Regions from separate parts of the Herbaspirillum sp. NPDC087042 genome, predicted to be linked through region 1. Evidence: predicted binding sites of a transcription regulator. Region 1 holds the regulator's gene; each other region holds the start of a gene.

Region 1 (3,246 bases):
GCCCGAGGCGTACATCTCGCTCATGATGTCGGAGCCACCGACGAATTCACCCTTGACGTACAGCTGGGGAATGGTCGGCCAGTTCGAGTATTCCTTGATGCCCTGGCGCACGTCCGGGCTTTCCAGCACGTTGACGGTGACGATGTTCTCGGCGCCGCTGGCCTTGAGCAGCTGGATGGCCTTGCCGGAGAAGCCGCATTGCGGGAACTGGGCGGTACCCTTCATGAACAGCACGACAGGGTTTTGGGTCACGGTTTCTTTGATCCAGGATTGGACGTCGCTCATGGCTATGCCTTTGAAAATGGGATTGCCGACATTATAGGGAAAAGCCGGCGCTCGCGTTGGAACCGCCACACCCGGATTGATCTCGCACACAACAGTTTATTTCAATCGGGAAACTATTTATATGATATGCAAGCAATGACGCAGCTTGCCCAAATGCAAAAGGGCGCTTGCGCGCCCTTTGCTCATGTCAGGTGATGAAACTGTCAGGGCATCATGCCGCGCCAGCCATCATGTCGCCGGCAGCTTCGTCCGGCAGGCGTTTGGCGGCGGAGTGATGCTCCTGCAGCCGGTCCTTGTGCTTGATGACCTGGCGATCGAGCTTGTCGATCAGGGCATCGATAGCAGCATAGAGGTCGTGTGCGATGCTTTCCGCATGTAGATCCTTCCCCTTGATGTGGACGTTGATTTCCGCTTTTTGGCGCTTTTCCTTTTCTGTGAGTTTATCTACGCTCAGGATCACGCTGACGTCGATCACGTTGTCGAAATGGCGCTTGATGCGTGCCAGCTTGCTTTGCACGTATTCCCGCAGGGCGGGGGTCAGTTCGAGGTGGTGTCCACTGATGGTCAGATTCATACAACACTCCTATCGTGAAGTCACTGGAGGTTCGAGCAATCCATCGCTACTGCTGCGCTGCCAAAGGCACGTCTGACGTGTCGGTTGGCATCGGATGCTTGCCAGAACACAGCAACGGCTACTGCAGAGAAACTGAGAAAAAAATGCGAAACACTCAGAGGGACTTGCGGAGATTGACCGGCGGAATCTTCAACACTTCGCGGTATTTGGCGACTGTACGTCGCGCGACCACCATGCCTTGTTCTGCCAGCATATCCGCAATCTTGCTATCGGATAATGGGGTCTGCGGGTTTTCGGCTCCTATCAACTGTTTGATCAGTGCCCGTATCGCGGTGGAGGAGGCTTCGCCTCCGGTTTCAGTCGCGACGTGGCTACCGAAGAAGTACTTCAACTCAAACATGCCGTGCGGCGTGAGCATGTATTTCTGAGTTGTCACGCGAGAGATTGTGCTCTCGTGTAGACCCAGTGTATCAGCAATTTCACGCAGCACAAGGGGGCGCATGGCGACTGCCCCATGTGAAAAGAAGTTTCTTTGACGTTCGACAATAGCCTGTGCAACTCGCAAAATTGTATCGAAGCGCTGGCGCATATTCTTGATGAGCCACTTCGCCTCCTGCAGCTGGGAAGACAGCGATCCCTCGCCCTTGGCCTGCTTCAGCGCACTCGCATACATGGCATTGACGCGCAGCTTGGGCATGACCTCATGGTTGAGCATGACCTGCCAGCCGGTCTTTGTCTGTTTGACAATCACATCCGGCACCACGTAGTCGGAGGAATCGCGCGCGAATTCCGCACCCGGATGGGGGCGGCACTGGCGGATCACCGCCTGGGCTTCGCGCAGGTCCTCGTCGTCGCAATCGAGGGCTTTCTTGATCTTGTTGAAGTCGCGCTGGGCGAACAGCGGCAGGTAATCCTCAACGATCCTCAGCGCCAGCTTGCGGGTCACGAACGGCACCTTGGGCAGGCGCCGGATCTGCAAGGCCAGGCATTCGCCGGCACTGCGCGCGCCGACACCGGCCGGGTCCAGGCTCTGCAGCAATTTCAGCGCAATGCCCAGCTCTTCCAGGTCGATGCCCAGCTCTTCGGGCAGGCGCGCCAGGATATCTTCCAGCGGTTCTTCCAGATAGCCGCTGTCGTCGAGCGCGTCGGTGAGCAGTTCCAGCAGTGCGCGGTCGCGCAGGGTGCGGGCGGTCACGCGGATCTGGTCCAGCAGGTGTTCGCGCAGGGTGATTTCGTGGGCTTCCAGTTGCGGACGGGCATCTTCGTCGTCAGACGATTTGCCGTTGCGGGCAACGTCGTCGAAGCTCCAGTCGGACTCGCCGCTGACACCGCCCTCGGGGGCGTTGTCCTGGTATTCGAAGCTGGATTCGCCATCGGCGCTGGCGGGGGCCGCGTCGCCGCTGCCTTCGCTGTTGCCTTCGGCCACACCCGAAGAGGGCGTGGCACTGACGGCACCATCGGCCAGCAGGCGCACCGAATTGTCCAGCGCATCGTCGAGGCGTTCCAGCAGCGGATTGTCGGAGAGGATCTGTTCCAGCTCCTGGTGCAGTTCCAGCGTCGACAATTGCAGCAGTCTGATCGACTGCTGCAATTGCGGCGTCAATGCGAGGTGCTGCGAAGTTCGTAACTGGAGCGATTGTTTCATCTGTTTTTCGTGTGGCGGCGTGGCCCGCTGTTTTCTATGCCTAGCATCTCCGCACGCAGGTCTTACATGCGGAAGTGCTCTCCCAGGTAGACGCGTCGGACCGATTCGTTGGCGATGATCTCATCCGGATTGCCGCTGGCCAGGACCGTGCCCTGGTTGATGATGTAGGCGCGGTCGCAGATGCCCAGGGTTTCGCGCACGTTGTGGTCGGTGATGAGCACGCCGATGCCGCGTTCCTTGAGGAAGCGCACGATGCGCTGGATCTCGATCACCGCGATCGGGTCGATACCGGCAAAGGGTTCATCCAGCAGCACGAAGCGCGGATCGGTGGCCAGGGCGCGGGCGATCTCGACGCGCCGGCGCTCACCGCCTGACAGCGACAGGGCCTGGCTTTCGCGCAGCTTCTCGATCTGCAGTTCGTGCAGCAGGTTGTTGAGGCGGTTCTCGATTTCGTCGCGCGAGAGTGACTTGCCGTCTTCCTTGCGCAGTTCCAGCACGGCGCGGATATTGTCTTCCACCGTCAGCTTGCGGAACACCGAGGCTTCCTGCGGCAGGTAGGACAGGCCCAGCGTGGCGCGCTTGTGGATGGCCAGGCGCGAGATGGGCGAGCCATCCAGGTCGATCTCGCCGCCATCGGACGGCACCAGGCCCACGATCATGTAGAAGGAGGTGGTCTTGCCGGCGCCGTTGGGGCCGAGCAGGCCGACCACTTCGCCGCTGCGCACTTCCATGGAGACATCGC
Region 2 (3,246 bases), on a different contig from region 1:
GAGATTGCGCCGGTCGACCCCAAGGCGCCATCGATCCGCTTCCAGCTTGACCTGCCCACGCAATGGAACAGGAAAGCCCTGATGTTTGGCGGTGGCGGCTACGACGGCACCATCCCGGACGTTGCCGCCAATGTGCCGGCCGGCCCGGCCACGCTGCCCGGTCCGCTGGGACGCGGCTACGCCACCTTCGCCAGCGATTCGGGGCACCAGGCCAATGCCACCACCTCGCGCGATGGTTCCTTCGGCGCCAATGACGAGGCCTTGCGCAATTTTTCCGGCGACGCGCTCAAGAAGACCCGCGATGCGGCGCTGGCCATCCTCACCGCCCACTATGCCGCCCGGCCACAGAAGACCTATTTTGCCGGCGGTTCCACCGGTGGCCGCGAAGGCCTGGTCGTGGCCAGCAACTGGCCGGCCGATTTCGATGGCGTGATTTCGCTCTATCCAGCCTGGAACGCGGTGGCGCTGGACCTGCAATTCGGTCGCATGACGCGCGCCATGGCGCAGCCCGGCGCCTATGCCAACCCGGCCAAGCGCAAGCAGCTCTATGACGCCGCCATGGCCGCTTGCGACAAGCTCGATGGCGTCGTCGATGGCGTCATCAGCAATGTCGACGCCTGCAATGCCAGCTTCGATCCCGCCACCGCCATGCTCAACGGCACGGCGCTGCGTTGCCCTGGCGGTGCCGATACCGGCGACAGCTGTCTTTCGGATGCGCAGATCGCCACCTTCAAGGTCTTCAGCTCGCCCCTGGTGTTGCCCTATGTACTGGCCAGCGGCGAGACCAACTATCCCGGCTTCAATACCTGGGGGACCAACTGGGGCACGGGAGGCAGCAATGCCATGCAGGCCGTCATCCTGACCCTGGGGCTGGGTACGGCACAACCCGCCAACCCCATGCCCGGTGTGAGCGCCCAGGCCAGCCCGCCGTATCACAGTACCTTCTGGGACCAGTGGGTGCGCTATTTCGTCACCCGCGATGCCAGCTTCAACCCGCTGGCGCTGGACCCGCAGCAACCGGGCGCCTACCAGGCGCGCATCCTGCAGCTCAATGCGTTGCAGGACACCAACCAGGTGGATCTCTCGGCCTTCCGCGACAGGGGCGGCAAGATCCTCATCGCCCACGGCACCGCCGATGCACTGGTGAGTACCCAGGCCACGCGCCAGTACCTGGGCCGCTTGCGTGCGGCGATGGGGCCCGCCAAGGTGGAGAGCTTCGTGCGCTACTACGAGATCCCCGGATACGGCCACGTCTTCGGCACGGCCTTCAATGCCGCCTGGGACTCGCTCACCACGCTGGAAAACTGGGTCGAACAGCAACAGGCACCGGTGGACCAGGTGGTGGTGGATACGGTCGCCGTACCCGGACGCAGCAGGCCCTTGTGCGTGTATCCCGCCTGGCCGAAATACAAGGGAAGTGGCGAGATCAATGACGCCGGAAATTTTGTCTGTGTGACCCGGTAAGGCTGGGGAAACAGCTTGAGTCCTGCGGTGGCCTGCCTCGGTCACCGCAGGATTTTCATGTTATGCCCGCGCCCGGACAGGGCTCGCGATGCGGATCCGGCAGCGCTGTGAAGTCGCCTGGATATTTAAATATTTCAAAAAAATGACATGTAAATCTTTTGCGTCGGAAAAATTTACATTACCCATTTTTCTAATATTACAGGCATATTACATAAAACCTAAGTTGCAGATTTTAAAAGGTTTTTTGCTGTTTTAAAGTGCGTGGCATATAAGTTGCTCTGGCGGGGTTTTTCCTTAACACCTTGCCGGAGACATTCCTTGAAAACTTTGAGTCATCGCAACCGTTCCTTCCAGAATTCGCCCCTGAATAAAGACGTGCCGAAGCACGTTCGCCTGCACGCCATTGCGGCCGCCGCCGTGCTGATGCTGGCCGCACCGACGGCTTTCGCGGACTCCTTCTTCGTCCCCGGCAACCTGGTGGTCAGCGTTGAAGGCAATGGTGTCGTTGGCGCCACTTCCGGCCCGTATGGCGACAACCAGGCGGCGCCGCTGTCCCTGTTCCAGTACAAGCTCAGTGGCACCTCCGCCGCCAGCTACGTCAACAGCCTGGTACTCCCGCAGAGCAATTCGGGCAGCAACTACGCCGTCTCCAGCGAGTACGGTTCGAGCTCGGAAGGTTCGCTGCAACTGTCCGGCAATGGCAAGTACCTGACCATCATGGGCTACGGCATCAACGCCGCAACCTTCAATGCCAATCCGGGCAAGTACAGCCCCGATTCGACCAACACCGCGCTGGCGCAGTCGGGCAGCGTGCAGGGACAGTCCTACACGGCAGTGCCGCGCGTGGTCGCCCTGATCGATTCGAATGGTTCGGTGAATTCGTCCACCGCCCTCTATGGCGTCTTCAGCGGTAACAATCCGCGCAGCGCCTATACCCCTGACGGCAAGAACATCTATGTATCGGGCCAGGGTACCAAGGGCGACAATACCAGCGGCGTCTTCGTGGCACAGGTGGGCAGCAACACCGCCACCTCGGTGACCGGCAACGATGCCGGCGCCGGCGCCTCCCAGGACACCCGCTTCGTGACTGGCTACAACGGCCAGCTCTACGTGTCGTCCGACAGCAAGAGCGGCGCCACCAATCGTTCCTACATCGGTACGCTGGGCAATGGCATGCCGACCGGCCAGGCCAACAACGGCAATGGTCCTGCGCAATTGGCGGGCTTCGGCAATTCGGGCGGTACCGGCAAGGTGAGCATCACGGCGGCCACGACCAATGGCATCAATGCCCCTGGCCAGCAGATCAACCTCAGCCCGGAGGCCTTCTTCTTCGCCAATGCCACCACGATGTATGTGGCCGACAGCGGAACGTCCAAGCAGACCTCGGCCACCAGCAGCCTCGGCGACGGCGGCCTGCAGAAGTGGAGCCTGGTCAATGGCGCATGGCAGCTTGACTACACGGTTTCGGCCGGTCTGAACCTGGTGAGCAACAAGGCATCGGCCGGCACCACCGGCCTGCTTTCCCTGACCGGCCAGACGGTGATGGTCGACGGCGTGGAGCAGGAACAGATCTTCGCCATCAACTACACCGTCGGCGATCTCGATCCGACCTACCTGTTCGGCCTGACCGATATCCTGGGCGCCACCACCCTCCAGTCCGGCGAAGCCTTCGTCAAGCTGGCGACCGCACCGGCGGATTCCAACTTCAAGGGCGTCTCGTTTGCGCCGACCTCCGATGTGCCGGAGCCGGGTTCGCTGGCGCTGTTCTTTGCCGCCTTCGCA
Region 3 (3,246 bases), on a different contig from region 1:
CCACGCAGCGCGCCGATGGCGCCGGTGATGGCCGAGTGCATGTCCGAGCCGGTGCCGGCGATGACGCGGCCGGTGAAGGTGGAAGCATTGAATTCGTGTTCCGCGTACAGGATCAGCGAGGTGTGCATGGCCTTTTCCCAGGACTCGGAGGGCTTCTGGCCATGCAGCAGGTGCAGGAAGTGGGCGCCGATGGAATCGTCATCGGTTTCCACTTCGATGCGCTTGCCATTGCTGCTGTAGTGGTACCAGTACAGCAGCATGGAACCCAGCGACGCCATCAGGCGGTCGGCGATATCGCGCGCGCCCGGGGTGTTGTGGTCATCCTTCTCGGGCAGCACACAGCCCAGCGCCGAGACGCCGGTGCGCATCACATCCATCGGGTGCGAGGCCGCCGGCAGGCATTCCAGCGCCGCCTTGACGTTGGCCGGCAGGCCGCGCAGAGCCTTGAGCTTGGCCTTGTAGGCAGTCAGTTCGGCGGCGGTGGGCAGCTTGCCATGCACCAGCAGGTGGGCGATTTCCTCGAACTCGCAGCTGTCGGCCACATCCAGGATGTCGTAGCCGCGATAGTGCAGGTCATTGCCGGTCTTGCCGACGGTGCACAGGGCGGTATTGCCGGCGGTGACGCCGGACAGGGCAACGGACTTCTTGGGCTTGAAACCTGCGGCTTGTTGTTCGCTCATCGTGTTCTCCTCGTAGCGTATTCGGTGAAAACTAATTATCGGAAGGGATTATTTGTTTTTCTGTTGCGCAAACAGGGCGTCAAGGCGCTGTTCGTAGCTGTGGTAATCGATGCGGTCGTACAGCTCCATGCGGGTCTGCATGGTGTCGACCACGTTCTTTTGCGTGCCGTCGCGGCGGATCGCCTGGTAGACGTTCTCGGCGGCCTTGTTCATGGCGCGGAAGGCCGACAGCGGATAGAGCACCAGGCCGACGTCGGCGTCCTTCAGCTCGTCCACGGTGAACAGCGGGGTCGAACCGAATTCGGTGATGTTGGCCAGGATCGGCACCTTCACCGCATTGGCGAATTGCTTGTACATGGCCAGGTCGGTGATGGCCTCGGGGAAGATCATGTCGGCGCCGGCTTCGACACAGGCGACCGCGCGTTCCACGGCGGCCTCCAGGCCTTCCACGGCCAGTGCGTCGGTGCGCGCCATGATGACGAAGTTCTCATCGGTACGGGCATCCACGGCGGCCTTGATGCGGTCCACCATTTCCTGCTTGCTGACGATTTCCTTGCCGGGGCGATGGCCACAGCGCTTGGCACCGACCTGGTCTTCGATATGGACGGCGGCGGCGCCGAACTTGATCATCGACTTGACGGTGCGCGCCACGTTGAAGGCAGATGCGCCAAAGCCGGTATCGACGTCCACCAGCAGCGGCAGGTCGCACACGTCGGTGATGCGGCGCACGTCGGTGAGCACGTCATCCAGGTTGGAGATGCCCAGGTCGGGCAGGCCCAGCGAACCGGCCGCGACACCGCCACCGGAGAGGTAGATCGCACGGAAGCCGGCACGCTTGGCCAGCAGGGCGTGGTTGGCGTTGATCGCGCCGATGACCTGCAAAGGGGATTCTTCCTGGACGGCCTTGCGGAATGCTGCGCCTGCGGAGTGGAGAGCCATGATGGACACCTTCTGAGTGGGTTGCTGGATGTGCGCGGAGCGTCCCGCGCCGGCTGATGGCAAGGCTTATTGCAACGGCCGTGCCATCGCAGTGCAGCATGCGCCCGCGCCGACCCGGCCGGTGGCCGGCCGCGCTGGTATATCACAGTGAAATCAAGGACTTGGCAGGCGGCGCCGGAAGCGCCCCGGATCATCCCTCGCCGCCCGGGCAGCTCTACGGATTGCGCCGACCACGTTCCACAAGTGTTACATTAACGTTTCAACGAAACATCATGAACGCTTTTTGAAACAACAGGAACCGCCATGAAACGCCCCGCCCCCGCCGACCGTCATGCCGACAAACCGGTCATCTGGACGGTCTCGATGTCCCGCCTGTCGGAACTGTTCCGCGACATCACGCTGGAATTCGACGAGCTGGCTGACATCGAGCCCATCCAGCTGGGCTTCGACGAGGCCGTGCGCAGCATCCGCGAGCGCCTGGCCAGCGAGCGCTGCGATGTGGTGATCTCGGCCGGTTCCAACGGTGCCTATCTCAAGAGCCGCCTGCCGGTACCGGTGGTGGTGGCGCGCGCCAGCGGCTTCGACGTGATGCAGGCGCTGGCGCGGGCGCGCCAGATCACCACCCGCATCGGCCTGGTCACCTACCAGGACGCCATGCCGGCGCTGGCCGAGTTCCAGCAGATGTTCGGCCTGGAGATCGCCCAGCGCACCTATGCCACCGAAGAAGATGCGCGCGCCGTGGTCGACGAGCTCAAGGCCGGCGGCATCGAGGCGGTGGTGGGCGCCGGCCTGATCACCGACCTGGCCGAGGAAGCCGGCATGCGCGGCATCTTCCTCTACTCCGCTGCGACGGTGCGCCAGTCCTTCGAGGATGCGCTGGAACTGGCCCGCCTGACGCAACTGGAAAGCACGCGCAGCCCCAGCCTGCCGGTGGCCGACAGCCTGCGCGCACGCCATCACATCAAGGACCTGCGCGGCGATTCGGAGGCCATGGAAGAGGTCCGCCAGGCGATCACCCTCTTTGCCCGGTCCCCCTCGACCGTGCTGATCCAGGGCGAGACCGGCACCGGCAAGGAACTGGCGGCGCAGGCCATCCACCGCGCCCATCCACTGATGCAGGGCAAGACGCATGCGGCCCATCCCTTCGTGGCGATCAACTGCGGCGCGCTGGCCGAGTCCTTGCTGGAGTCCGAACTGTTCGGCTATGAAGAAGGTGCCTTCACCGGCTCGCGACGCGGCGGACGGGCCGGCGTCTTCGAGGCGGCCCATCGCGGCAGCCTGCTGCTCGACGAGATCGGCGAGATGCCCCTGCAGTTGCAGACCCGGCTGCTGCGCGTGCTGGAAGAACGGGTGGTGGTGCGAGTGGGGGGCACGCGACCCATTCCGGTCCAGGTGCGCATCATCAGCGCCACCCACTGCGACCTGGAGGAGCGGGTGCGCGATGGTCGCTTCCGCGCCGACCTGTACTACCGGCTCAGCGTGCTGCGCCTGCCGCTGCCGCCGCTGCGCGCGCGCAGCGAGGATATCCCGGCGCTGGCCGAATGGCATCTCAAGCATGCGCTGGCGGCGCTGGATACGCGCCCGCACGCCAACCTGGCCGCCGAGATCCTGCGCTGCGCGCCGCTCT

The links. Region 1 encodes sigma-54, which starts transcription at its own class of promoters, with help from an activator protein. Its sites were predicted from a motif close to TGGCANGNAANCTGCTTT; they were not measured.
Region 2: a site for sigma-54 is predicted at 1,727-1,744, ahead of ACIPHN_RS12130 (PEP-CTERM sorting domain-containing protein). Genes of this name have one in related genera too.
Region 3: a site for sigma-54 is predicted at 1,688-1,705, ahead of prpB (methylisocitrate lyase). Genes of this name have one in related genera too.

The regions. Positions count from the first base shown of each region.
Region 1 covers NZ_JBIUZW010000010.1:175,613-178,858, forward strand. Annotated here, with positions in the region: gene grxD (Grx4 family monothiol glutaredoxin) at 1-285, opposite strand, end outside; gene hpf (ribosome hibernation-promoting factor, HPF/YfiA family) at 497-859, opposite strand; gene ACIPHN_RS15335 (RNA polymerase factor sigma-54) at 1,014-2,504, opposite strand; gene lptB (LPS export ABC transporter ATP-binding protein) at 2,567-3,246, opposite strand, start outside.
Region 2 covers NZ_JBIUZW010000007.1:224,023-227,268, forward strand. Annotated here, with positions in the region: gene ACIPHN_RS12125 (tannase/feruloyl esterase family alpha/beta hydrolase) at 1-1,464, shown strand, start outside; gene ACIPHN_RS12130 (PEP-CTERM sorting domain-containing protein) at 1,840-3,246, shown strand, end outside.
Region 3 covers NZ_JBIUZW010000012.1:194,977-198,222, forward strand. Annotated here, with positions in the region: gene prpC (2-methylcitrate synthase) at 1-680, opposite strand, end outside; gene prpB (methylisocitrate lyase) at 729-1,619, opposite strand; gene prpR (propionate catabolism operon regulatory protein PrpR) at 1,923-3,246, shown strand, end outside.